Regions from separate parts of the Humidesulfovibrio idahonensis genome, predicted to be linked through region 3. Evidence: riboswitches for the same ligand, from Rfam matches in the RefSeq annotation. Region 3 holds a riboswitch; each other region holds the start of a gene.
What was found. A riboswitch is a leader RNA that binds a small molecule or an ion and turns the genes downstream of it on or off. The one in region 3 is predicted to bind cobalamin.

Region 1 (7,796 bases), on a different contig from region 3:
AAGGGCACACCGCTTTTGCGCAACAGGTCTAGGCTCTCCCGGGCCGTGCCCGCGCTTCCGGGTGCGCCGGTGATGCGCGCGTAGGCGCTCTGCGGGGCCTTCAGGTCGAGGCCGACCCAATGACACAGGGGCAGAACGCGGGCCAGGGCCAGCGGGTCCATGCCGCTGGTGTGCAGGCCGACTTCGAAGCCAAACTCGCGGACTTGGCGCATGGCGTCGCCCAGGCCCGGCTGGAGCAAAGGCTCGCCGCCGGAAAAAACCACGGCTTCCAGCAACCCCTGCCGGGTTTCCAGCCAGGCCGGAACCTCAGCCCAGGGCCTTGCGCCGGCGCCAAAGGTCCGCAGCGCGGCGTTGTGGCAATAGGGGCACGCCCAGCCGCAGCCCTGGCAAAACACCGTGGCCGCCAGTTTCCCCGGCCAGTCCGAGGTGCTCAAGGGGGTGAGGCCGCCGACGGACAACGCTTCCGCCTTGAGCCCCGCCCCTTGTCTGTTCTCGGCGTCGTTCAAGCGGTGAGCCCGGAATCGTCGGGACCGCTGCGCACCGGCTCGCGGAAGCACACGCGCTCGTCGTATTCGCCCTTTTTGCCGATGTTGAAGGCCGAGCGCGGACGGTAGTAGCCCATGACGCGGGTCCAGATTTCGCAGGCCTGCTCGCGGCCCTGGTCTGTGCAGGTGGGGCAGGTCTTGTGCTCGCCTTCCAGGTAGCCATGGCTGGGGCACACGGAGAAGGTGGGCGTGATGGTGATGTACGGCAGGGCGAAACGCGTCAGCGCCCGGCGCACCAGCTCGCGGCAGGCCCGCGCGTCGGACACGCGCTCGCCCATGTACAGGTGCAGCACCGTGCCGCCGGTGTACTTGCGCTGAAGCTCCTCTTGCCGGGTGAGCGCCTCGAAGGGGTCGTCGGTGAAGTTCACGGGCAGTTGGGAGGAGTTGGTGTAATACGGCTGTTCTTCGGTGCCCGCCTGGATGATGTCCGGAAAGCGGCGGCGGTCCTCCTTGGCGAAACGGTAGGTGGTGCCCTCGGCCGGGGTGGCCTCCAGATTGTACAGGTGCCCGGTCTCCTCCTGGAATTCGGTCATGCGCGCGCGCACATGGTCCAAAACGCGCAGAGCCAGGGCGTAGCCGGTCTCGGTGGTGATGTCCTCCAGACCGCCGGTGAAGTTGCGGATCAGCTCGTTGACGCCGTTGACGCCGATGGTGCTGAAGTGGTTGCGCAAGCTGCCCAGGTAGCGCTTGGTGTAGGGAAAGAGTCCGGCGTCCATGCGTCGCTCGATCTCCTTGCGCTTGATCTCAAGGCTCGTGCGCGCGGTTTCAAGCAGGACATCCAGCCGGGCCATGAGGTCGCGCTCGTTGCCGCGTGAAAGGTAGCCCAGGCGCGCGCAGTTGATGGTGACCACGCCCAGCGACCCGGTCTGCTCCGCGCTGCCGAAGAGCCCGTTGCCGCGCTTGAGCAGCTCGCGCAGGTCAAGCTGCAGGCGGCAGCACATGGAGCGCACCATGTTCGGCGTCAGATCGGAGTTCAGGAAGTTCTGAAAATACGGCAGGCCGTACTTGGCGGTCATCTCGAAGAGCAGGTCCACGTTGGGCCCGTCCCAGGGAAAGTCCTTGGTGATGTTGTACGTGGGAATGGGGAAGGTGAACACCCGGCCCTTGGCGTCGCCCGCGGTCATCACCTCGATGTAGGCGCGGTTGATCATGTCCATCTCAGCCTGCAGCTCACCGTAGGTGAAGGACATTTCTTCGCCGCCGATGACCGGATGCTGGCCTTTCAAGTCATCCGGGCAGGTCCAGTCGAAGGTCAGGTTGGTGAAGGGCGTCTGCGTGCCCCAGCGCGAGGGAACGTTGAGGTTGTAAATGAGTTCCTGGATGCACTGGCGGACGTCATCATAGCCGAGCGCATCTTTGCGCAAAAACGGCGCCATGTAGGTGTCGAACGAGCTGAAGGCCTGCGCGCCCGCCCATTCGTTCTGCAGCGTGCCAAGAAAGTTCACGATCTGCCCCACGGCGCTGGAGAGATGCTTGGGCGGCTTGGCCTCCACCTTGCCGGGCACGCCGTTCAGGCCCTCGACGAGAAGCGTGCGCAGCGACCAGCCCGCGCAGTACCCGGCCAGCATGTCCAGGTCGTGGATGTGCAGGTCGCCCTCGCGGTGGGCCTGGCCCACCTCTGGCGGGTAGACGTGATTGAGCCAGTAGTTGGCCGTGACCTTGCCGGAGACGTTCAGGATGAGCCCGCCCAGGGAATAGCCCTGGTTGGCGTTGGCGTTGACGCGCCAATCCTGCCGGTCCAGGTACTCGTTGATGCTGGCCGCCACATCCACCACGGTTTTTTTGTCCTGGCGCAGTTTGGCGCGCTGTTCGCGGTACACGCTGTAGGCGCGCATGGTCTGGAAGTGGTTGGCCGAGATGAGCGCCTGCTCCACCGCGTCCTGGATGTTTTCAATGTCGGGCAGACGGCCGGAGAAGCGGTGGGAGAGCACCTTGACCACCTGCGCGGTGATGAGTCCGGCCTCGGCGTCGTCGAATTCGCCAGTGGCCGCGCCCGCGCGGCGGACGGCCGAGCGGATCTTGCCCGCGTCGAAGCCGATGACTTCGCCGCTGCGCTTGCGCAACTGGGCGGGCGGCGCAATGGGACGCAGCGGGGTGAGGATGGCGGCCGGGGTGGAGGAGGCATCCTCGGACGGCTGGGGATCACGGTGTTGGGCGGTTTGAGACATGGCGGGCTCCGGCGGGTTCTGGTTTCGTTGACGCGGGGGCCGAAACCAGCAGCCGAGGGCAGCACGCCCATCCAAACTGCCGCATCGCCCTCCCACGAGGCAAACGCGTCATGCCGTCCGCGCAGGGTGCGCGGGCGGGAGCAGGCAGGTCTTCGGACTTGCGGGCATTGCGGCGTTCTTGCCGTCTTTCTTGCCCCCGGACTTCCCGGCCTTTCGCCAGTGTCTCGTAGTGGGGGCTCGTTCCCGTTCACCGCTGCGGGGCAGTTCTGGGCTTGCACCAGATTCTCTTTTCACCCGGCAGGGCCGGGCACCAGCTCACGCAGATCTATGAGGCCGGCGGGCGATAAAGTCAAACCCCCCTCATGACGCGCACCCTCCTTGGATTGCTGGGGGGATGCGCGCCGCGGCCGGCAGACGCTGCCAAGCAACGCGGCGTGAACAAGGAAAACCACGCCATGCGGCGATCTAGAAAACATCCAGATGTTCTTTAGATTTATGGGCCACCCGGAGCGCACGACGAGGCTCTTCCGAACGGGCAAGGCATTTGGGACAAAGAGCCTGCGCGTTCATCGTCATGGCCTTGCCCAAGAGCCTGGGCCGGTCTTTTTTGCGCGGCCCGCCCCTTGGGTTCCCCGCGGCCTAGCCGTCGCCGCGCAGCGCGGCTATGGGATCCAGCGCGGCCGCGGCCTGCGCGGGCTTGAGGCCGAAGACGAAGCCGATCAAGAGCGCGCTGCCCAGGGACCAGAAGAACACCTTCCACGAGAAGAGGATTTGCAGCATGCCCAGCCGGGTAAGCAGTTGCCCCAGTCCCAGCCCCAGTCCCAGCCCCACAAGCCCGCCGATGGCCGTCAAAAAGGCCGCCTCGAGCATGAACTGCAGCAGGATGGCGTTCTTGGTCGCGCCCAGGGCCTTTTTGAGCCCTATTTCTCGGCTGCGCTCGCTGACGCTGATGGAGAAGAGGTTGGCCAGCACAAAACCGCCAACGGTCATGGCGGCGGCGGCGGTGACGCCAAGAAAGGCCACCAGCCCGCCCTTGAAGGCGGAAAGGAATTTCAGGATCTCGTCGGCGGTGATGATGGAGAAGTCGTCGTCGTCGCTGTCGGCCAGGTGGTGGTTCATGCGCAGAAAGGCGCGCAGATTCTCCACGTGGCTGCTCATGAGCTGGGGCTCCAGAAACTTGATGCGCATGGCGCGGTAGTACTTGCGGTCCAGGTTGAAACGGCTGGTGAGGGTGCTGATGGGGATGATGACGCGGTCGTCCACATCGCCGCCGCCGCCGGAGGCCCCGCGGTACTTGAGCCGGCCGATGACCTGCACCTGGAACTTGCCCATCTGGAAGGTGCGGCCCACGGGCGACTCGTCGCCGAAGAGCTCGCGGGAGGGCTTGTCGCCCAGCAGGGCGACGCGCGCGCCCAGGCGCACGTCCTCCTCGGAGAGGTCGCGGCCCTCGACCAGCGGCCAGTTCCAGGCGCTGGCGTAGTTTTCCGTGGCGCCGACGATGAGCGTGCCCGGAAGATTCTTGTCCTGAAAGCGCAGAGGAATGTCCTGCTTGGCGCGCATGGGCACCACCAGCGAAACGCCGGGCAGCGACTGGCGGATGGTGCGCATGTCGTCTTCGGTGAGGGTGTTGGTGCGCGCGCCGACAGCCCGCTTCTTGAAGTTCCCGCCGAAGACGAGGGCGGCGTCGGGCCCGAACCATTCGACCAGCTCCACGGCCTTGCGCTCCGCCCCGTCCACGGCGGTGACGATGAGGGTGAGGGCGGCCACGCCGAACCCCACCCCCATGATGACAAAGAGCGAGCGGGCCTTGTAGGCCCACAGGGCCGCCAGGGCCATGCCCCGCAAACGGCCCAGAAGGGTCAGCGTTCCGGCGCTCATGCTCCCTTGCAGGCGGCTTTCGGGCTGTCGGCCAAACAGGCCTCCATGCAGGCGGCCAGCCGCTTGATGCCTTCGTCGATGGTCTCGGCGTCGGCGTTGGAGTAGTTGAGGCGCAGGGTGTTTTCGCCCGTGCCGTCCACAAAGAAGGCCGCGCCGGGCACAAAGGCCACCTTGCACTCCACGGAGCGCTTCAAGAGCTCCGTGGCGGAGAGGTTCTCCGGCAGGGTGACCCAGAGGAACATGCCGCCCTCGGGCTGGGTGACGTGCACGTTCTTGGGAAAGTGCTTGGCGATGGAGGCCTGCATGGTCCGGCACTGGTTGCCGTAAAGCTCGCGGATGCGCGCCACGTGGGCCTCGAAGTCGTTGTCGGCCAGGAACTGGTGCACGATCATCTGGTCGAGGGAGCCGGTGTGCAGGTCGGCCGCCTGCTTGGCGATGACGAGCCGGTCCATGATCTCGCCCTTGGCCACGATCCAGCCCAGGCGGAAGCCGGGCGCGGCGACCTTGGAGAAGGTGCCGAGCAGCATGGAGTGCTCCGGCCGCTGCTTGTACACCGGCGGCAGGGCGCGGCCCTTGAAGCGCAGCTCGCCGTAAGGGTCGTCCTCAAGGAAGAATGTGCCGTGGCGGTGCAGCAGCTCGGCCACCGCTGCGCGCTTTTCTTCGGAATAGGACAGGCCGGAGGGATTCTGAAAGCTGGTGACGGCATAGAACAGCTTGGCGCCCTCAAGGGCCTTGTCGAGGGCGGCCAGGTCCGGGCCGTCGTTCTCCAGCGGCACGGAGCGCCAGGAGGGCCGGAAGATGGTGAAGGCCTGGATGGCGCCCAGGTAGCCGGGCTTTTCCATGACTACGGTATCGCCCGCGTTGACGATGACCTTGGCCACGAGGTCCAGCGCCTGCTGAGAGCCGGTGGTGATGAGGATGTCGTTGGGGTTCACGTTCATGTCCATGCGCCGCTTGTAGCGGTCGGCGATCCACTTGCGCAGGGGCAGGTAGCCCTCGGTGGTGGAATACTGCAGGGCGCTCGGGCCGGACTCGTACAATACCTTGGCGGCGGCGGCGGCGATCTCGGGCACGGGGAAGGAGGCCGGATTGGGCAGGCCGCCCGCGAAGGAGATGACGGAAGGATCCGCGGTGACCTTCAGAATCTCGCGGATGAAAGAACGCTGGGCCTTAGCCACACGATCGGCAAACTGAGGCATGTGGGGGACTCCTTTTCATTATTGTAGGGAGGACTGTAGGCCCGTGCCTCCGCGATTTCAACCCTCCTTGCCTTGACAACCGGCAGGCAAGCGGAGAATCTTGAACGACCTGCAACCTCATAGCCGGAGCACGCCATGACCGACGCCGACAAGGTATTTCGCGACATTGAGGCCATCCGCGCCAAAGCGCCGGTGATCTTGTCCATAACCAACTACGTGGTGACCAACACCACGGCCAACGCGCTTTTGGCCCTGGGCGCCTCGCCCATCATGAGCCACGCGGTTGAGGAAATGGCCGAGCTGGTCGCCATTTCCGGCGGCGTGGTCATCAACCTCGGCACCGTGGCGCCGGAATATCTTGCCGCCATGGATCCCGCCTGGACCGCGGCCGACGAGGCCGGCGTGCCCGTGGTGCTCGACCCCGTGGGCGCGGGCGCGAGCATGCTGCGCACCGTCACCCCCCTGGCCCTGCTCGGCGCGCACCAGCCGTTCATCATCCGCGGCAACGCCTCGGAGATCATGACCCTTGCCGGTGATTCCGGGTCCGCCGCGCGCGGGGTCGACTCCACGGCCAAGAGCGACAACGCGGGCACCGCCGCGCGCACCCTGGCCATGAAGCACAACTGCGCTGTTGTGGTCAGCGGCGAAACCGACTTCGTCACCGAAAGCGGCGCCAAGGTGCGCGTGCTCGGCGGCAGCCCGCTCATGCCGCGCGTCACCGGCCTTGGCTGCACGGCAACGGCCCTGTGCGCGGCCTTTGCCGCCGTGAACAAGAACCCGCTGGAAGCCGCGCTGCATGCCTGCGTCACCATGAAGGTTGCGGGCGAGATGGCGGAACGAAAATCAAGCGGCCCCGGCACGTTGCAGCTGCATTTGTACGATGCGCTGTACAACATGACCGCCCAGGACGTGGTCGACCACATCAAGGTGGTGCACTAGCCATGACGCGGCGGCCGGGCTTTGACCTCGCACTCTATCTGGTGACGGACCGGAAGCTGTGCGGAGAGCGGAGCCTGGCCGACGTGGCGGCCCTGGCCGTGCGCGGCGGCGCAAGCGTTGTGCAGCTGCGCGAAAAGAGCCTGGGCTTCCGCGACATGGTCGCCCTGGGCCAGGCGCTCAAGGCCCTGCTCGCACCGCATGGCGTGCCGCTCATCGTCAACGACCGTGTGGATGTGGCTTTGGCCGTGCAGGCGGACGGCGTTCATCTGGGCCAGTCGGACATGCCCGCGCCCCTCGCCCGGCAATTGCTCGGCCCGGCCGCGCTCATCGGGCTCTCCCTGGAGCGCCCGGACCAGCTGGCCGAGGCCGAAGGCCTGGACATCGACTACTACGGCGTCAGTCCCATCTATCCCACGCCGACCAAGACGGACACGGGCCCCGGCTGGGGCCTGGGCGGCCTGCGCGGTCTGCGCGCCGCCACAGCGCGTCCCCTGGTGGCCATTGGCGGCATCGGCGCGCAAAATGCCGCCGAGGTCATCCGCGCCGGGGCCGACGGCATTGCCGTGGTCTCCGCCATTTGCGCCGCCCCGGATCCGGAGAGCGCGAGCCGCGCCCTGCTCGACGCCGTACGCCGGGAGCTGGCGCTCCGCCCCTGACAGCCACGTCCATCAAGGAGGCCCGCATGACCTCGCCCCACGGCACAAGCACCACGGTCGACGATGGGTACGCCATCCGCCGCATGGCGCGGCATGAGCTGGACTTCGCCCTGGACCTGGCCGCGGCCGAGGGCTGGAACCCCGGCCTGCGGGACGCCGAAGCCTTTTGGCGGGCCGACGGAGACGGCTTCTTTCTCGGCGCGCTGCACGGCGAGCCCGTGGCGGCCATTTCCGCCGTGCGCTACGCCGCGGACCAGCACAGCCCGGCCTTCGGCTTCATCGGTCTGTACCTCGTGCGGCCGGATCTGCGCGGGCGCGGCTATGGCCTGCGTCTGTGGAACGCGGCCCTGAAAGCGCTGGCTGCGCCCACAATCGGTTTGGACGCGGTGGTGGCCCAGCAAAGCGCCTACG
Region 2 (7,796 bases), on a different contig from region 3:
CGCCCACCAGCACGGAGTCGGACTTGCGGGCGCGCATGCCCGCGTGCAATTCGTTGATGAGCCCCAGGAGCACCTTGTGCTGTTCGTCGATGAGGCGGATGCCCACGGAAAGATCGTCGGTCCAGGTCATGAGCTGGTCGCTGTTGGTCACGGCCGTGAGCTTGCCGCTGGCCATGGCCTGGATGATGGAGTCCAGTTCCTCGGCCAGGCCGGAGATCTCCACCACTACCTGAGTCGAGTGGTCCACGCTCTCGGCCGTCTCCTTGGCCACCTGGTTCACCTCGGCCACGCTGCGGTTGATCTCCTCGCTGGTGGCGGACTGCTCCTCGCTGGCGGTGGCGATGGAGGCCACCTCGAGGGCGGTCTGCTGGACGATGTCCACGATCTCCTCCATGGCCTTGCCGGACTGCTCGGCCATGCTGGAACTCTCGACGATGTCGCCGGCGGTGGCGTCCACGGCGATGACGTTCTCTCGCGCGCGTTCCTGAATGCTGCGCACGGAGTCGCCCACCTGCTTGGTGGCGACCATGGTCTTCTCGGCCAGCTTGCGCACTTCGTCGGCCACCACGGCGAAGCCGCGCCCGGCGTCGCCCGCGCGGGCGGCCTCGATGGCGGCATTGAGCGCCAGCAGGTTGGTCTGGTCGGCGATGTCGGAGATGACGCCCAGCACCTGGCCGATGCCCTCGGCCTGGTTGCCCAGGGTGGTCATGGTCTCCTTCAGGGCCAGAATGCGCTCCTTCACGCGGCCGATGCTGGCCACGGCCTCGCGCACGCCGCTGGCGCCCGCCAGGGCGTTGCCCTTGGAGCGCTCCGCGCTTTCGGCCGCGCTGCCGGTGTTGCGGGCGATTTCGAGAATGGCCTCGTTCATCTGCTCCATGGCCATGGTGGTGCTGGCCACGCGCTCGCGCTGCACCTTCACGTCCTTGCCCACGTGCTCCATGTTCTCGTTCAGCTCGCGCACGGCGCCGAAGATGCGCGTGGCGGCCTCCTTGGCCTTTTGCGAGGCCGCGTTCATGTTCTCCAAAAGGTCGCGCACGTTGGCCTCGGCCGTGCGGCTTTCGCTCAGGGCGCGCTCCACCTCGGCGGAGCGGCGTTCGGCCTCGGACTCCTTTTCGCGCGCGGCGGCTATGGCCCCGTCCAGGTGCTGCACCATCAGGCACATGGCGTCGCGCAGGGCGGCGTATTCCTCGGGCATGGCGGTCATGGGGCAGGCGCCGTCCTTGCCGGTGGAGACCGCGCGGGCATAGTCGCCCAAGGCGGCCAGCGGCAGCATCATCTGGGCGTGCACGGTCCACAGCAAAAAGCCGGCGCCGAGCATGGCCAGGACAAAGAGCAGGGTATGCACCCAGGACGAGGAGTCGGACATGAGGCCGTAGGTGAAGGAGGCGGCACCGCCGCCCAGCAGCACGGCGGCGGAGATGATGATCCGGATCTTGATGCTGGAGCTTGGGCTTGGCGCCTGTGGCATGGAAGAATCTCCTTGGCGGATGGGGAACGCAATGCCGCTTGCCGAAACCGGGCGGCGGTTACGAACGGGGGTAGTAACCCCTATCATTTCGGTAGGCGGACCACAACACATTACCCCTGGCCCCCCTTGCGCGATGATTGCGCTTGCTGTACGGGATTATTGGTAGAACCAGCAAAAGTCGTCGTCCCAAGGGGTTGCGCTCATGCGGGCAGTGCTGTCCATTCGCCTCAAGCTGCTGTTTTTGGCGGTGCTGGCCTCGCTGCCGGCGCTGGCGCTGGTGCTGTACACCGGCATCGCCGAAGAACGGCAGGCCCTGCGCGAGGCGGAAACGCGCGCCGCGCACATCACCAGCGACCTGGCCCAGCGCCAGCAGCAGCTCATCGCCAGCACGCGGCAGTTTTTGGCCACCCTGGCCCTTTTGCCCTCCGTGCGCGCCCTGGACGGCAAGACGAGCGCACAGCTGTTCCGCGAGCTGCTGGGCGCGAACCCCATCTACAGCGACATCATCCTGAGCACCCCCCAGGGCGCGGTGCTGGCCTCGGCCCAGAACCACACGCCCAATTTCAGCCTGCGCGAAGCCCCGTACTTCGCCGAGCTGTTCAAGACCAGGGCCTTTGTCCTTGGCGGCTACCGCAAAAGCCTCTCCACCGGGCTCGACGTGCTGGTCTGCGCCACGCCCGTGCCGGGCCCGCGGGGCGAGGTGCTGGGCATGGTCTCCACCGGCGTGCGCCTGGACATCATCGGCGACATGGTCCGCGACATCCAGCTGCCGCCCGGCTCCACCGTGTTCATGGCCGACCGCGAAGGCCGGCGGCTGTTCAACCGCCACTACCCGGACCCCAGGCCGGACCTCTACCCCCTGGGCGGCAAGGTGACCCTGAGCCAGCGCCGGCTGCTGGCCACCGCCGCGGCCGAGAGCCCCTTCTACGCCCTTGACCTCACCGGCCTGCGCCGCCTGTACGTCGTGCAGGAGTCCCGCCTGCGGGCGGACGAGCCGCCGAGCATCTACGCAGGGATCAGCCTGCCGGAAAACACCATCATCGCCGAGGCGCGCCAAGCGCTCCTGTCCGGTCTGGCCATTCTGGCTTCGGCTGCGTTTCTGACCGCCCTGGCCGCATGGCTGGCGGGCAAGAAGATCTTCGTGGAGCGCATAGAACGCCTAGCCATGGTGGCGGGCCGCTTCGCCGAGGGCGACCTTGCCGCCAGAACCGGCTACGCCGAAACGCAGACCGGCGGCGACGAGCTGGGGCAGCTCGCCCAGGCCGTGGACCGCATCGGCGCGGAGCTCTCCGCGCGGGAGGCGGAGCGCGAGGCCACCCTGGAGCGGTTGACGCGCACCCAGTTCGCCGTGGACAACGCCGGCGACGACATCTACTGGACCGACGAGCAGGGACGCTTCCTGTACGTGAACGCGCGCGCGGCCAAGAGCCTGGGGTATGCGCCGCAGGAGATGCAGGGCCTCACCGTGTTCGATGTGGACATGGACCTGGACCCCGCGCGCTGGGCGGAGATGCTGGCCCGCCTGTCGGCCACCAGCCCCATCAGCTGGGACACGCGCCAGCGCACGCGCCAGGGCGCCACGCTCAACAAGGAGATCACCATCAGCCTCGTGGAGGGCGGCGCCTCCCGCGTCGTCTTCGCCACCGGGCGCGACATCCGCGAGCGCCAGCGCCAGGAGGCCGTGCTGCGCTCCCTGCTGGACGAGACCGCCGCCGTCACCGGGCAGGAGTTCTTCCAGGCCTTCACCGCCAGGCTCGTGTCCATCCTCGGCGTCTATGCCGCCTTCATCGGGGAATACCTCGACACCCCGCCCACGCGCATGCGCACGTTGTCCATCTCAAGCGCGGACGGAAAGGCCATGTCGCGCGACTTCTCCCTCGCCGAGACGCCGGGCCGCGACATTCCGGACAACGGGTATTTGCTGGTGCGCAGCAATCTGCTCCAGCGCTACCCGGACACGGTGTTCTTCACGGAGGTCGGGGTGGACAGCTACCTCGGCGTGCCCATGCACAATGCCGACGGGCTCAGGATCGGGCACCTGTCCATCATGGACCGGCGGGCCATGCCCGATGACCCCTCGATCATCGCCACCCTGCGGCTGTTCGCCCTGCGCGCCAGCGCGGAGGTCATGCGCCTGCGCGCGGAGCGCGACCTGCGCGCCTCGCTGCGGGAAAAGGAAGTGCTGCTGAAGGAGATCCACCACCGGGTCAAGAACAACATGCAGATCGTCTCCAGCCTGCTCAGCCTGCAGGCGCGCGACGTGCAGGACCCGGCCGTGCTGGAGCTTTTGGCCCAGAGCCGGGCGCGCATCCTCTCCATGGCCCTGGTGCACGAAGACCTCTACCAGACCGGCAACCTGGCCCAGGTGGACTTCCGCCACTATCTGGAGCGGCTGGCCCAGCGCGTGGGCGCGGGCATGGCCGGGGCCCCCGGCATCAGCATCGAGCTTGAGCTGGACGAACTCTCCCTGGGCATCGACCAGGCCATACCCCTGGGGCTTTTGTGCAACGAGCTTTTGACCAACGCCCTGAAGCACGCCTTCAAGGGCCGCGAGCAGGGCACTGTGCGGGTGCTGCTCACCCACGGACCGGGCCAGGCCCAAATCACCGTGCGCGACGACGGCCAGGGCCTGCCCGCAAACTTCCGCCCCGGCGAGGGCAACACCCTGGGGCTCGAGCTCGTGTGGTCCCTGGCGGAGCAGCTGCACGGCGCGGCCGAGGCCAAAAACGACGGCGGCGCGGTCTTCACCGTGCGCTTTCCCCTGAGTTGACAATCTGTTGCGCTCGCGACAGCTCCCCCGTGCCCACCAAGCGCAAGGCCGCTCCCAGGCCTCGCGGCGGATTTTTGTTCAGTGTCGACTCCAGGACTCGCAGCCTCCCCCGCGTTGACGCCTTGCCGCCCTCCACGTAGAATCATCCAATGAGCACAATCACCCCCGGAACAGAGGCCCTGGCCCTGCGCGAAAAGCATTCCGCCGCCCTGGCCTCGGTGTTGGCGGCCCTTGCGCTGACGGGCATGAAGCTCGTGGTGGGCATAGCCTCCGGCAGCCTGGGCATTTTGTCCGAGGCCGCCCACAGCGCCCTGGACCTTGTGGCCGCCGGCGTCACCTTCTATGCCGTGCGCATCTCCACCCTGCCGCCGGACCGCAAGCACCCCTACGGCCACGGCAAGGTGGAAAACCTCTCGGCCCTGGTCGAAACCCTGCTGCTTCTGGGCACCTGCGTGTGGATCGTCTTCGAGGCCGTGAACCGCCTGCTGCACCCCAAGCCCGTGGAGGCCACGCTTTGGGCCGCGGGCGTCATGGCCGTGTCCATCGTGGTGGACTTCACGCGCTCGCGCATGCTGCTGGCCGCGGCCAGAAAGCACAACAGCCAGGCCCTGGAGGCCGACGCCCTGCACTTCTCCACGGACATCTGGTCGTCGCTGGTGGTGCTGGCGGGCCTGGGCGCGCTGGCCCTGGCCGACAGCCTGGACCCGGCCACGCCCCTGGCCCAGTGGCTGCACCGGGCCGACGCCCTGGCGGCCCTGGCCGTGTCCGGCATCGTCCTGTGGGTCAGCATCCGCCTGGGCCGGCAGGCCGTGGACGTGCTGCTGGACGCGGGCGTGCAGGAGGCCCAGGACGGCATAGAAAAGCGCGTGGCGCATCTGCCGGGCGTGCTCAGCGTGCGCCGGGTGCGGGTGCGCCAAAGCGGCCCGGCCAGCTTTGTCGACATGCTGCTGGGCGTGCGCGCGGGGCTGGAGCTGGAGGACGGCCACCAGGTGGTGTGCCAGGCGCGCGATGCGGCCCAGGCCGTGCTGCCCGGCGCGGACGTGCTGGTGGAGCTGCGGCCGGAGGAAGACGGCGCCGCGGGGCTGCTGGACCGCGCCAAGGCCGTGGCCGACACCTACGACCTGGGCGTGCACGACCTGGATTTGCGCCACGCCGACGGCGTGCTGCTGTTGAACCTGCACGCCGAGGTGCCGGAGTCCCTCTCCCTGGCCGAGGCGCACAAGCGCATCAGCGGCATGGAGGCCCAGCTGCGGGCCGAGCTCGGCGGCGCCTGCCACGTGGTGACGCACATAGAACCGCAGGGCGCGCACCCGGAGCCGGCCCTGGACGACCCGGAGAGCGCCGAGACCCTGCGCCTGGCCATCAAGGAGGTTGTGGACGAGACCCCCGGCGTGTGCGACCTGCACGGCCTGGTGCTCTTGCGCTCCGGCGCGCGGGTGTCCGCCTCGTTCCACTGCCGCATGCACCCGCAAACGCCCATCACCCAGGCCCACGACCGCACCGTGGCCCTGGAGGCCAGCCTGCGCGCGCGTCTGCCCCAGCTCATCCGCATCACCATCCACATGGAGCCGGACGAATCCGTGCCCGCCGCACTGGAGCAACCCATCACCTGACTTGTCGGTGTCTGGCCTGCCGGAGCGTGATCCGTCAGAGCCTCGCCTCTCGACTTCCAAACAGGCGGCGTCCAAACAGGCGGCGTCCAAGCGGACAACCGTTTGACCGCGCCTCGTCCCAGCGCTCGCAGTCCGACAGCCCAGCGCCTGGAACCGCCAAGCCTCTAACCCGCCGCCGGGGCAGCCATTTGAAGCCACGCCAAGGCAACGCCAAGCCAGCGCAGGAGCACGGCAAGGCCAGCGCGCGCCCTCACGCCGAAAAACCGCCCGCTCCCCCGGCTTGACAGCCATGCCCGCGCGGGCTAGCCAAACAATAGCTCAACACTCGCCAGAAACCCATCGGGTAACGGAAGACGGTGCAAATCCGTCGCAGACGCGCTGCTGTAACCGGGAAAAACGCCGGTCGCGCCCACTGAACCGCTCGCGGTTCGGGAAGGACGCGGCCACCAAGGCCGGGGGACGTGCCCCCGCCCGGAAGCCAGAAGACGACCCGAAACGGACGATAGTGCAGGCCTCGCGACCTGGGCCGCAGGACATTGAACGCCCCCCCGTCGGCGTTTCCGCTGGATTGTTCAGACAGACGGCTCAGCGCGCTCCCGCCCCCTCCAGTCTCTTGCGCCCTCGCTTCGCCTTGTGGTTCTGGCCAAAATCGGACGACCGGAGGTTACCGCATGTTGACGCACACTTTGGGCTTTCCCCGCATGGGCGCGGCCCGCGAACTCAAAAAGGCGCTGGAGGCGTTCTGGACAGGCGGCCCGCTGCGCGACGCAGGCCGCGGAGCGGAACGCGACGCCCTGCTCGAAACCGCGCGGAACCTGCGCCTGCGCCACTGGACCAGCCAGGTCCAGGCGGGTATCGACATCGTGCCCGTGGGCGACTTTTCCCTGTACGACCACATGCTCGACATGACCCTGCGCCTGGGCGCGGCGCCGGGCCGCTTCGGTCCGGCCGATGCGGACGGCGGCCTGGAGCGGTACTTCCGCATGGCCCGGGGCGGCGGCGAGGGCCAGGACCACGCGGCCATGGAGATGACCAAGTGGTTCGACACCAACTACCACTACATCGTGCCGGAGCTCACGCGCGGGCAACGCTTCGACCCCGACGCGCGCGACCTGCTGGACCAGCTGGCCGAGGCCCAGGCCGCGGGCTTCCGCGCCAAGGTGGTCTTGCCCGGCCCCTGCACCTTTTTGCACCTGAGCAAAAGCGTGGACGCGGGCTTTGACCGCTTCGAGCTTCTGCCCGCCCTCACCGAGGCCTACGCCAAGCTCATCGGCCAGCTGGCCCTGCGGGCGGAGTGGATACAGATCGACGAGCCGGTGCTGGCGCTGGACCTGCCGCAGCACCTGCCGCGCCGGTTCCGCAGCGCCCTGGTGCGGCTCACCCAGGCGGCCAAGCCCGCCAAGCTCATGCTCGCCACATACTTCGGCGGCGTGGCTCAAAACGCGGATGTCTACTCCGGCCTGGATCTGGACGCCCTGCACCTGGACCTGACGCGCGCGCCGGAGCAGCTTGCGGGCATATACGCCCACCTGGCCCCGCGCACGGCCCTATCCTTGGGCGTGGTGGACGGCCGCAACATCTGGCGCGTGGATGCGGACAAGGCCCTGGCCCTGCTGGACCACGCGGCGCGGGCCATAGGCCCGGAGCGCCTGCTCGTGGCGACGTCCTGCTCGCTGCTGCACTGCCCCGTGGACCTGGAGGGCGAAACGCGGCTGGCTCCGGAGCTGCGCGGTTGGATGGCCTTTGCCCTGCAAAAGTGCGGCGAGGTGCGCAAGCTGGCCGACTGCGCGGGCGGACTGGACCGCAGCCTGGGCCGCTCCTGCGCGGACTGGCTGGCCGAGAACCGGGGCATCCGCATGGCCCGCGCCCACAGCCCGCTTCTGAACAACCCGGACGTGGCCCGGCGCATGGCGGCCGTCGGCCCGGACATGCTGGCCAGGCCCCT
Region 3 (7,796 bases):
GGTTGAAGTCTCCCTGGCGCACGGCAAGGCTGGGGAACAGGGCGGCCAGCCGGGCCAAAAACTCGTGCCGCTGCGGCGTGGTCTCCGGGTTCACCGTGCCGGCGAACAGCAGGTCGAAGGTCTTTTCGGCCTTGGCGGGCCGGTACCTGTCCTCGGCAAAGGGCGGCAGCCAGATGACCCGGCCGGGCGGGAGCTCGGCCTCGAAGCGCGCAACATGGTCGCGCAGGCTCACGGCGCAGAGGTCGAAGGCCCCGGCGTACAGCGGGTACCAGCCGTGGATGTGCGAGTCGATGCAGTAGAAGGCCGTGAGGCAGGGAAAACGCTCCACGCCGGGCAGGGGCGGCGGCAGGCTGCGGTCGCAGTAGACCACGGCGTCCGGCGCGCCCGCGCAGCGCTGCACCATGTCCTCCCAGGCGAAGACCTGGGGCCGGGCCATGGGGATGTGCACGGCGCGGAAGCCCTCGGCCTCCATGTGCGGCTGGAAGAACTGCCCGCCGACCCAGGCGATGGTGCGCGTTGGCTGCGTCATGGGTCACGCCACCTGCAGATAGCCGATGAAGGTGTCGATGCCGGCCAGGCGGCAGTCCACATAGGCCGCGGCGTATTCGTCGAAGGTTCTCTGCCTGCCGTAGACCGGGTAGCGCGTGTGCGCGTCGGCGTAGCGCAGCCCATAGAATGCGGCCGCCTGGGGATGGATGGGCAGGGTGAAATCCTCGTAGCCGGTGCGCAGCAGCTTCAGCCGCTCCTGGTCCGGGGGCTCCAGGCCGAGCAGCCGGAGAATGCCCGTTGCCGCGTGGGCCAGCAGCTCCGCGCTTGGGTGATTGATGGTGTGGAACAAGGGCCGCGCATGGAAATTTTCGAGCACATAGTCCAGGTACGGCACCGGAGTGTGGGCCTGGCGGGCGCGCTCCGTGCCGATGGTCTCCTCAAGCAGGGCCGCGAGGTCGTACTTGGCGGCCAGGGGCGTGTGCAGATACAGGTGCAGGATGTCGCGCCGGGGCAGCCCGAGGTCCAGCAGGTGGTCGAGGAACACATCGCGGTAGTCGAAGCCCGGCGCGCCGGACCACAAGGGCCAGGGTCCGCGGAAGAACATGTTGGGAATGCACAGGCTGCGGCACCCCGTGGGCAGGCGCTTGAGCAGTTCGGTCGAGGCCAGCCCGCCCCATTCCTGGCCCAGGTGCTGGTACAGGAACAGGCCGCAGGCATCGAGCTCGGTCTGTGGTATGGGCTCGCGGGTGTAGTTCAAATGCACGCGCGGGGTGAAGCGCCGATCGAATTCCGGGCTGGCGCGCAAGGCCTCGGCCAGGGGTTCGCCCTGGCAGTTGGCGTGCAGTATGGCGAGGCGTTTGTCCACGCGAAAAGGATTGCAATCAACGTGCCGCATAGCCCGGCCGCAAGGAGAAGACGGGCCTCTTGTGCGGATCGCACCCTGTCTCCTTCCTCTTGGCTTGCCCGGCGCGGCAGAGCGGCCGTGCCCGAGTGGCTCGACCTGAGAAAAGCGCTGCGGCCTGGCTTGGCTGGCATTCGCCCGCCTGGCCTGTCTCTTTGACTTGCCCCTCTGTCTTGACGGCCAGCCCGCAAAGACCTTGAAAAGCGGCTTGGCTTGCGGTAGCAAAGAGCCACCGGGCGGACATCCCGGAACACGGTGCGATTCCGTGGCGATCCCATCGCCGTAACCGGGGACTGGGGAGACGCGGGGCTTGAAGCGCCCAGCCACTGCACGGGCATCGCCCGGCGGGAAGGCCGTCTCCACCAGATTGATCCGGAAGCCGGAAGACCTGTCCGCGGTGGTCATATTTTAGGAACTTGATGGAAAAAGGTTCCGGTAGGCGTTTTTGCGCCCGCCGGGCCTTTTTTTGCCGCCCGCCCGGCGAGGCCGACCCGGCACCCCTGCCGGCATCTGTAAACCAAGGAGCCCCCATGCGCGCCAAACTCGAAGCCGTCCTCTCGTCCATTTCACCGGTGGATCTGTCCCTGGCCCCGGCCGGCCAGGCCCACCTGGACAACCTGACCAAGCCCCAGGGCAGCCTGGGACGTTTGGAGGAGCTGGCCCTGCAACTGTATCTGGTTCAGGAGGGCAAGGCGCCCCAGGCCGACCCCGCCCGCGTGTACACCATCGCGGGCGACCACGGCGTGGTGGAGGAGGGCGTGAGCCTATTTCCCCAGGAGGTCTCGCGCCAGATGGTGCTGAACTTCCTGAACGGCGGCGCGGGCATCAACGTGCTGGCCAAAACCGCCGGGGTGCAGCTCTACGTGGTGGACGCGGGCTGCAAGGGCCCGGACTTCGACGCGCACCCTAGCCTCATTCGGGGCAAGGTGGCGGAAGGCACGGCAAACTTGGCCAAGGGCCCGGCCATGACCACGGAGCAGTGCCTGCAAGCGCTGCTGCTGGGCGTGGATCTGGCCGACCGCGCCAATGCCGAGGGCGTGCGCGTGCTGGGCACCGGCGACATGGGCATAGGCAACACCACGCCCTCCACCGCGCTCTACTGCGCCTACCTGGGCCTGGACCCGGCGGACATGACCGGCCCCGGCACGGGTCTGGACAAGACCGGCGTGAGCCGCAAGGTGGAGGTCATCCGCCAGGGGCTCAAGGTCAACGGCGGCGCGGTGGCCGGGGGCGATGCGCTGGAGATTCTGACGGCCCTGGGCGGGCTTGAGATCGCGGCCCTGGCCGGGCTCATCTTGGGCGGAGCCAAGAACCGCCAGCTGGTCTGCGTGGACGGCTTCATCTCCACCGCGGCCGCGGTTGCGGCCTGGAAGCTCTGTCCGGCCACGGCGGACTACACCGTGCTTTCCCACGCCTCGGCCGAGCCGGGCCACCAGTACGCCGTGAAGCAGATGGGCAAGAAGCCCCTGCTCGACCTGGGCTTCCGCCTGGGCGAGGGCACGGGCGCGGCCCTGGCCATGTTCCTGCTGCGCAGCGCCTGCGCCATGTACAACGACATGGCCTCCTTCGCCTCGGCCGGGGTCAGCACCGGGGCCTAGGCGCAAAACCGCGCACGCCCGGACGGTCTCCGGCGTGTCGGAACAACACTCGAATGGGGGGTCGCCTGCGCGGACGCGGGCGGCCCTTTTTTGCGCTAAAGGTTCAGCAGATAGTGGTCCACCGGGGCGAAGTCGTCGGTGAGGGCGGGCGGGTCGCCCGGCAGGCGCGCCGGGGGCAGGTAGCGGTGGGCCAGCAGGGGCGCGTAGTCCGGGTCGGCGCTGGTGAAAATGGGCGCGGCCGGGGACTTGAACGCCACCAGGATGATGTTCTGCAGGTCCTTCGGGTCCTCCGGCTCCAGCAGAAAGCTCTCCACGCGGGGGAACACCGAGCGGTAGGTGGCCAAAAGCGCCCGGTAGAAGCGGCTTTTCGGCCCCTCGGCCGCGCTGATGCAGTTCACCAGCACCACGCCGTTTTCGTCCAGCGCGCGGGAAAGGGCCTGGGCGGTCTCTTGCGTGGCCAGGTGGAAGGGCACGGAAAGGTGGCTGGTGAACACGTCCACCAGGGCCACTTGGTAGGCGGCGGGCGCGCACTGGTTCAGAAAGCGCCGGGCGTCGTCGTGGTGCACCGCGAGGCCGGGAAAGGGCCGCAGCATGAAGTGGTCCTCGGCTATGGCCGTGATGCCGGGGTCGATCTCCACCACGTCCATGTGCGGCGCGCCGCCGAACTCGCCCCGGTGGCTCAGCACGTATTTGGGAAAGGAATACCCGCCGCCGCCCAGCATGAGCATGCGCTGGGCGTCCGGCCGGAAGTGCGCGGACAGGCGGTAGTAGCGCGTGTAGGGCAGGGCCAGGCGCGTGGCGTCGGCCAGGTCCACGGCGGACTGGCTGCCCTCCGGCCCGGTGGAGAGCATGCGCAGGCGCTCGCCCGTTTCGGAGTTGCGGGCGTTGTACACCAGCACGCGCTGGTACGGGGTGTCCAGGTCGAGGATGTTCGCCGCGCGCAGTTCGGTGTCGAAAAGGCCCAGGGCCACGGTTGCCAGAACGATGAGCGCGCCTGCCGCCAGCTTGGGCTTCCAGTCGCCCCGGTGCACGAGGGCGGCGGCGATGATCAGCACGCCGGCCATGAGCAGCACGAGGTTCGTGGTGCCCACAGCGGCCGTGAGCCAGAAGCCCGCGGCAAAGGTGCCCGCGATGCTGCCCACTGTGGACAGGGCGTACAGGTTGCCCACGGTGCGGCCGGAGTGCTTGGCGTCGTTCATGCGCAGGCGCGCGGCAAAGGGCGAAACCATGCCGAGCAGCACCGAGACCGGGGCGAAGAGCGCCACGGTCGCCGCCAGGGTGGAGACGGACAGGCTGGCGCGGTTTTGCAGAAAGGTGAGGATGAAGCCCTTGAGCCCGGCCAAAAGCAGGGTGGCCACCGCGGCCAGCAGGATGATGCGCGCCAGCACCTTGGCCTGGGGGCGTCTGTCGGCCACGCGGCCGCCCCACCAGTAGCCCAGGCTCAGGGAGCCCAGCACCACGCCGATGAGGCTTGTCCACACGATGATGGAGGTGCCGAGGAAGGGCGCCAACACGCGCGAGCCCGCGAGCTCCAGCACCATGACCACGGCTCCGCAGAGGAATACGGCTATTTCGAGCATGGGGAACATTCGCACGCGGCACGCGGCCTTGTCCAGGCCCGCGCCCTGGCCCAAGGCGCGAAAAAAGGCCCGGAGCATAGCGCATCCGGGCCTTTGGCGTTGCTGGGACTATTTGATGGGCTTGAGGCGCACGGCCGTGCCGTAGCAGGAGTAGTACTTCTCGCCCTCGGGGTGGAAGGCCACGCTCTCGCGGTAGCCCAAGATGGCGTCGGCGTTGACCTCAAGCGCCTGGGCGATGAGCCCGTAGAAGGCGTTGTCGAAGGTGTAGCTGCGGCACACGATGAGGCCGAAGGTGCCCAGCACCTCGCGTCCGTGGATGGAGTCCAGGGTGACGATCTTGAAGCGCCCGGCCATGTAGACGTCTTTGGCCAGGGTCACGCGGGCGTCGGGTTTGGCGTCCTCCTCCACTGGCTTGGTCTTGGTTCCCTTGAATATGGCCATGCGCTCTCCTTGTGGTCTCTGTCGTCGCCGCTTGGCGCGCCGCAAGGACGCGCCGGGCGCTGTTCGTAGCCTGTGGTTCGCCGTCCATCGTCTCTAGCCCATGGGCGGCCTTTCAGGCAAGGCCTCCCTTGGGCGGATGGCCGGCTGCCCTGAAGCTCACCCTTGGTGCAGACCTAGGGCGCGAACCTAGGGCGCGACCTCCAGCACGGAGGCCTCCTCCCACTTGAGCACGCGGGCGGCGGCCTGGCGCACGTCCTCCGGGCTCAGGGTCTGCGCCTTCTCCACAAGCTTCAGCTCGGCGTCGCGGTCAAAGCCCTGCACCACGGCTCCGGCGGCCTCGCGGCTGCGCGACATGAGCCCCTGCCGGTCCTGATAGTAGTCGCCGGAGAGGATGTTCTTGGCGCGCACGATCTCGTCCTGGGGCAGGGGCTTGGCCACCAGATCGGCCGCGGCCTTGCGGAAGCCCTCCAGCGCTTGGGGCAGCTTGTCCGGGTCGGAGCCGATGTAGAAGGCCAGGAAGCCCGCGTTCTTGTACTGCGAGAGGAAGGCCGTGACCGTGTAGCCCAGGCCCTGCTTGTCGCGCATGTCGCGGAAGAGCAGGCCGCTTTGCCCGGCCAGGGCCGCGCGCAGCACGGAGAGCCGGGCGCTTTCGTCCAGGTTCTCGCGTCCCGGGGCCTTGAAGACCACGAACAGGTGCGACTGGTTGCGGCCGGGCAGGTGCAGTTCGGCCTTGGCCTTGGGCTTCCACTGCGGACCGGCCGGGCTGGCCGCGGCGCTTTTGTCGGCCAAGCCCAGCTCCTGGGTCAGGCCCAGGGCAAAGGCGGTGAGGGCGGCCTCGTCGAACTGGCCGCACACGGAGAGCACGAAGGGCCGGGCCATTTGCCGCTTCCAATAGGCCTGGGCCTGCCCGCGGGTGAAGCCCTCCACCTGCTTGGGCTCGCCCAGGCGCAGGTAGTTGTACGGGGCCGAGGCGAACAGCAGCCCCGGCATGTTGCGGAAGGCCAGGCCGATGGGCTGGTCCTCGGTGCGCTTGATGGCGCTCAGCTGGTCTTCCTTGGTCCGGGCCAGCTCCGCGTCGGCAAAGGCCGGGCTGGTCAGGGTCTCGCGCAGCAGGCCCAGCATGTCCGGGGTGAAGCGGCTGGGGAACTTGGCGCTGAGGTTGAAGGTCTCGGTCCCGGTGCCGGCCATGAGGCTGGCCGCGCGGTCGGAGAGGAAGTCCTCCACCTGGTTGGCCGTGCGGGTCTTGGTGCCCCGCGTGATGAGCGAGGCCGTGAGCGCGCCCAGGCCCTGCTCCGAGGGTTCAAGCAGGCCGTCGCCGCCGGTCCAGGCCAGGCTCACGGCGGTGTAGGGCAGGGTGGCGTCGGGCAGAAGCACCAGGGTGCTGCCGCCGGGAAGGCTGATCTGGCGCACGGCCGCGCCGGTCTTGGCCTCGGCCTTGGCCGCGGCGGTTTTGGCCGCGGGCCAGTTGCGCTTCAGCGTGGCCAGCAGCGGGGCCTGGTCGATGGTCACGTCCTTGGGGCTCAAGATGGCGGCGCTCAGGGCCTCGGGCCGGATGAACTCGCGGTACAGGGCGGTGAGCTCGCCGCGGCTCATGGTGGCGATGGCCGCAAGGTAGTTGGCCTCGCCCTGCTGGCCGCCCTCAAAGGCATACTGGTGCGCCAGCTTGGAGGCCAGGCCGCCGATGGTCTCACGCGAGAGGAACAGGCCGGCCTCGATGTTGGTGCGGGCGCGCTTCAGCTCCAGATCGGTGATGCTGTTCGGGTCGAAGTGGGCCAGCTCCTTGGTCAGCGCGTCCCAGAAGGCGGGCAGCTTGTCCGCGTCGAGGGTGGCGGAGATCATGATGATGCCGCCGCGCTCCAGGTTGCTCATGCCCATGCTCACGGAGTCGACCAGGCGCAGCTCGTACTTGAACTTGCGGTACAGACGGGAGGTCTCGTCGCCGCCCATGATCTGGGCCAGCATGTCGAGCCCGGGCATCTTGCCGGAGAGGAAGTCCGGCGCGGGCAGGGCCAGGCCCAGGTGCACCTTGTTCCACATGCCCGGCACAACGGTGAGCCGCGGTCCGGCGTTCTTCTGCAGGTCGAAGGGCGTGGGCGGGGTGATGCGCGCTGTGTTCTGGATGCCGCCAAGCAAACGCTCGGCCTCGGCCAGCACTTCCGCCGCCTTCACCTTGCCCACCACGCACAGCAGCATGTTCTGGGGCTGGTACAGGGGCGCTATGTACTGGCGCATGGACTGGCTGGTGGTGGCGCGCACGGTGTCGCGGAAGCCGATGATGGGCCACTCGTAGCTGGTGCCCTTGAAGACCATGCCCTGCAGGGTCTCAAAGAGCATGCTGCCCGGGGTGTCCTCGCCGCGCTTCAGCTCGGCCAGGACCACCTCTTTTTCGCTGGTGAGCTGCGCGGGAATGAGCGCGGGCTTGAAGGTCATGTCGGCCACCACGGAAAGGCCGAGCCGCCACGAGGCGTCGGGCACCTCCACGTGGTACACGGTGTCGTCGAAGCTTGTGGCGGCGTTGAGGCTGCCGCCCACGTCCTCGATGCGGCGGGCCACCTCGCCGGGCTTCATGTCGCCCGCGCCCTTGAAGACCATGTGCTCCAGCACGTGGCTTATGCCCGCCTGGGCGCGCGTCTCGTAGGCGGAGCCCGCATGCACGAACATGCGGATGTGCGCCAGGGGGAAGCGGTCGTCCTCCTTCACCAGCACCTGCAAGCCGTTTTTCAGGCGGATGAAGGTCACGCCGTCGATGTGGCTGTCGGGCATGGGCTCGGTGTCGGCCTGGGGCGC

Region 1: it holds a riboswitch for cobalamin, as region 3 does, so the genes downstream of both, ACYQ4W_RS12860 (ribonucleoside triphosphate reductase) here and cobT (nicotinate-nucleotide--dimethylbenzimidazole phosphoribosyltransferase) in region 3, are expected to answer to the same signal.
Region 2: it holds a riboswitch for cobalamin, as region 3 does, so the genes downstream of both, metE (5-methyltetrahydropteroyltriglutamate--homocysteine S-methyltransferase) here and cobT (nicotinate-nucleotide--dimethylbenzimidazole phosphoribosyltransferase) in region 3, are expected to answer to the same signal.

What each region holds. Positions count from the first base shown of each region.
Region 1 is NZ_BAAHYE010000003.1:1,446,189-1,453,984, reverse strand. It holds gene ACYQ4W_RS12865 (anaerobic ribonucleoside-triphosphate reductase activating protein) at 1-506, opposite strand, end outside; gene ACYQ4W_RS12860 (ribonucleoside triphosphate reductase) at 503-2,713, opposite strand; cobalamin riboswitch at 2,840-3,043, opposite strand; gene ACYQ4W_RS12855 (ABC transporter permease) at 3,353-4,591, opposite strand; gene ACYQ4W_RS12850 (aminotransferase-like domain-containing protein) at 4,588-5,790, opposite strand; gene thiM (hydroxyethylthiazole kinase) at 5,926-6,729, shown strand; gene thiE (thiamine phosphate synthase) at 6,732-7,385, shown strand; gene ACYQ4W_RS12835 (GNAT family N-acetyltransferase) at 7,412-7,796, shown strand, end outside.
Region 2 is NZ_BAAHYE010000003.1:1,873,267-1,881,062, reverse strand. It holds gene ACYQ4W_RS14650 (bacteriohemerythrin) at 1-1,468, opposite strand, end outside; gene ACYQ4W_RS14645 (sensor histidine kinase) at 1,671-4,238, shown strand; gene ACYQ4W_RS14640 (cation-efflux pump) at 4,388-5,851, shown strand; cobalamin riboswitch at 6,200-6,338, shown strand; gene metE (5-methyltetrahydropteroyltriglutamate--homocysteine S-methyltransferase) at 6,523-7,796, shown strand, end outside.
Region 3 is NZ_BAAHYE010000002.1:253,058-260,853, forward strand. It holds gene ACYQ4W_RS01430 (glycosyltransferase family protein) at 1-529, opposite strand, end outside; gene ACYQ4W_RS01435 (WcbI family polysaccharide biosynthesis putative acetyltransferase) at 533-1,354, opposite strand; cobalamin riboswitch at 1,638-1,778, shown strand; gene cobT (nicotinate-nucleotide--dimethylbenzimidazole phosphoribosyltransferase) at 1,921-2,988, shown strand; gene ACYQ4W_RS01445 (fused MFS/spermidine synthase) at 3,084-4,646, opposite strand; gene ACYQ4W_RS01450 (hypothetical protein) at 4,677-5,009, opposite strand; gene ACYQ4W_RS01455 (M16 family metallopeptidase) at 5,196-7,796, opposite strand, start outside.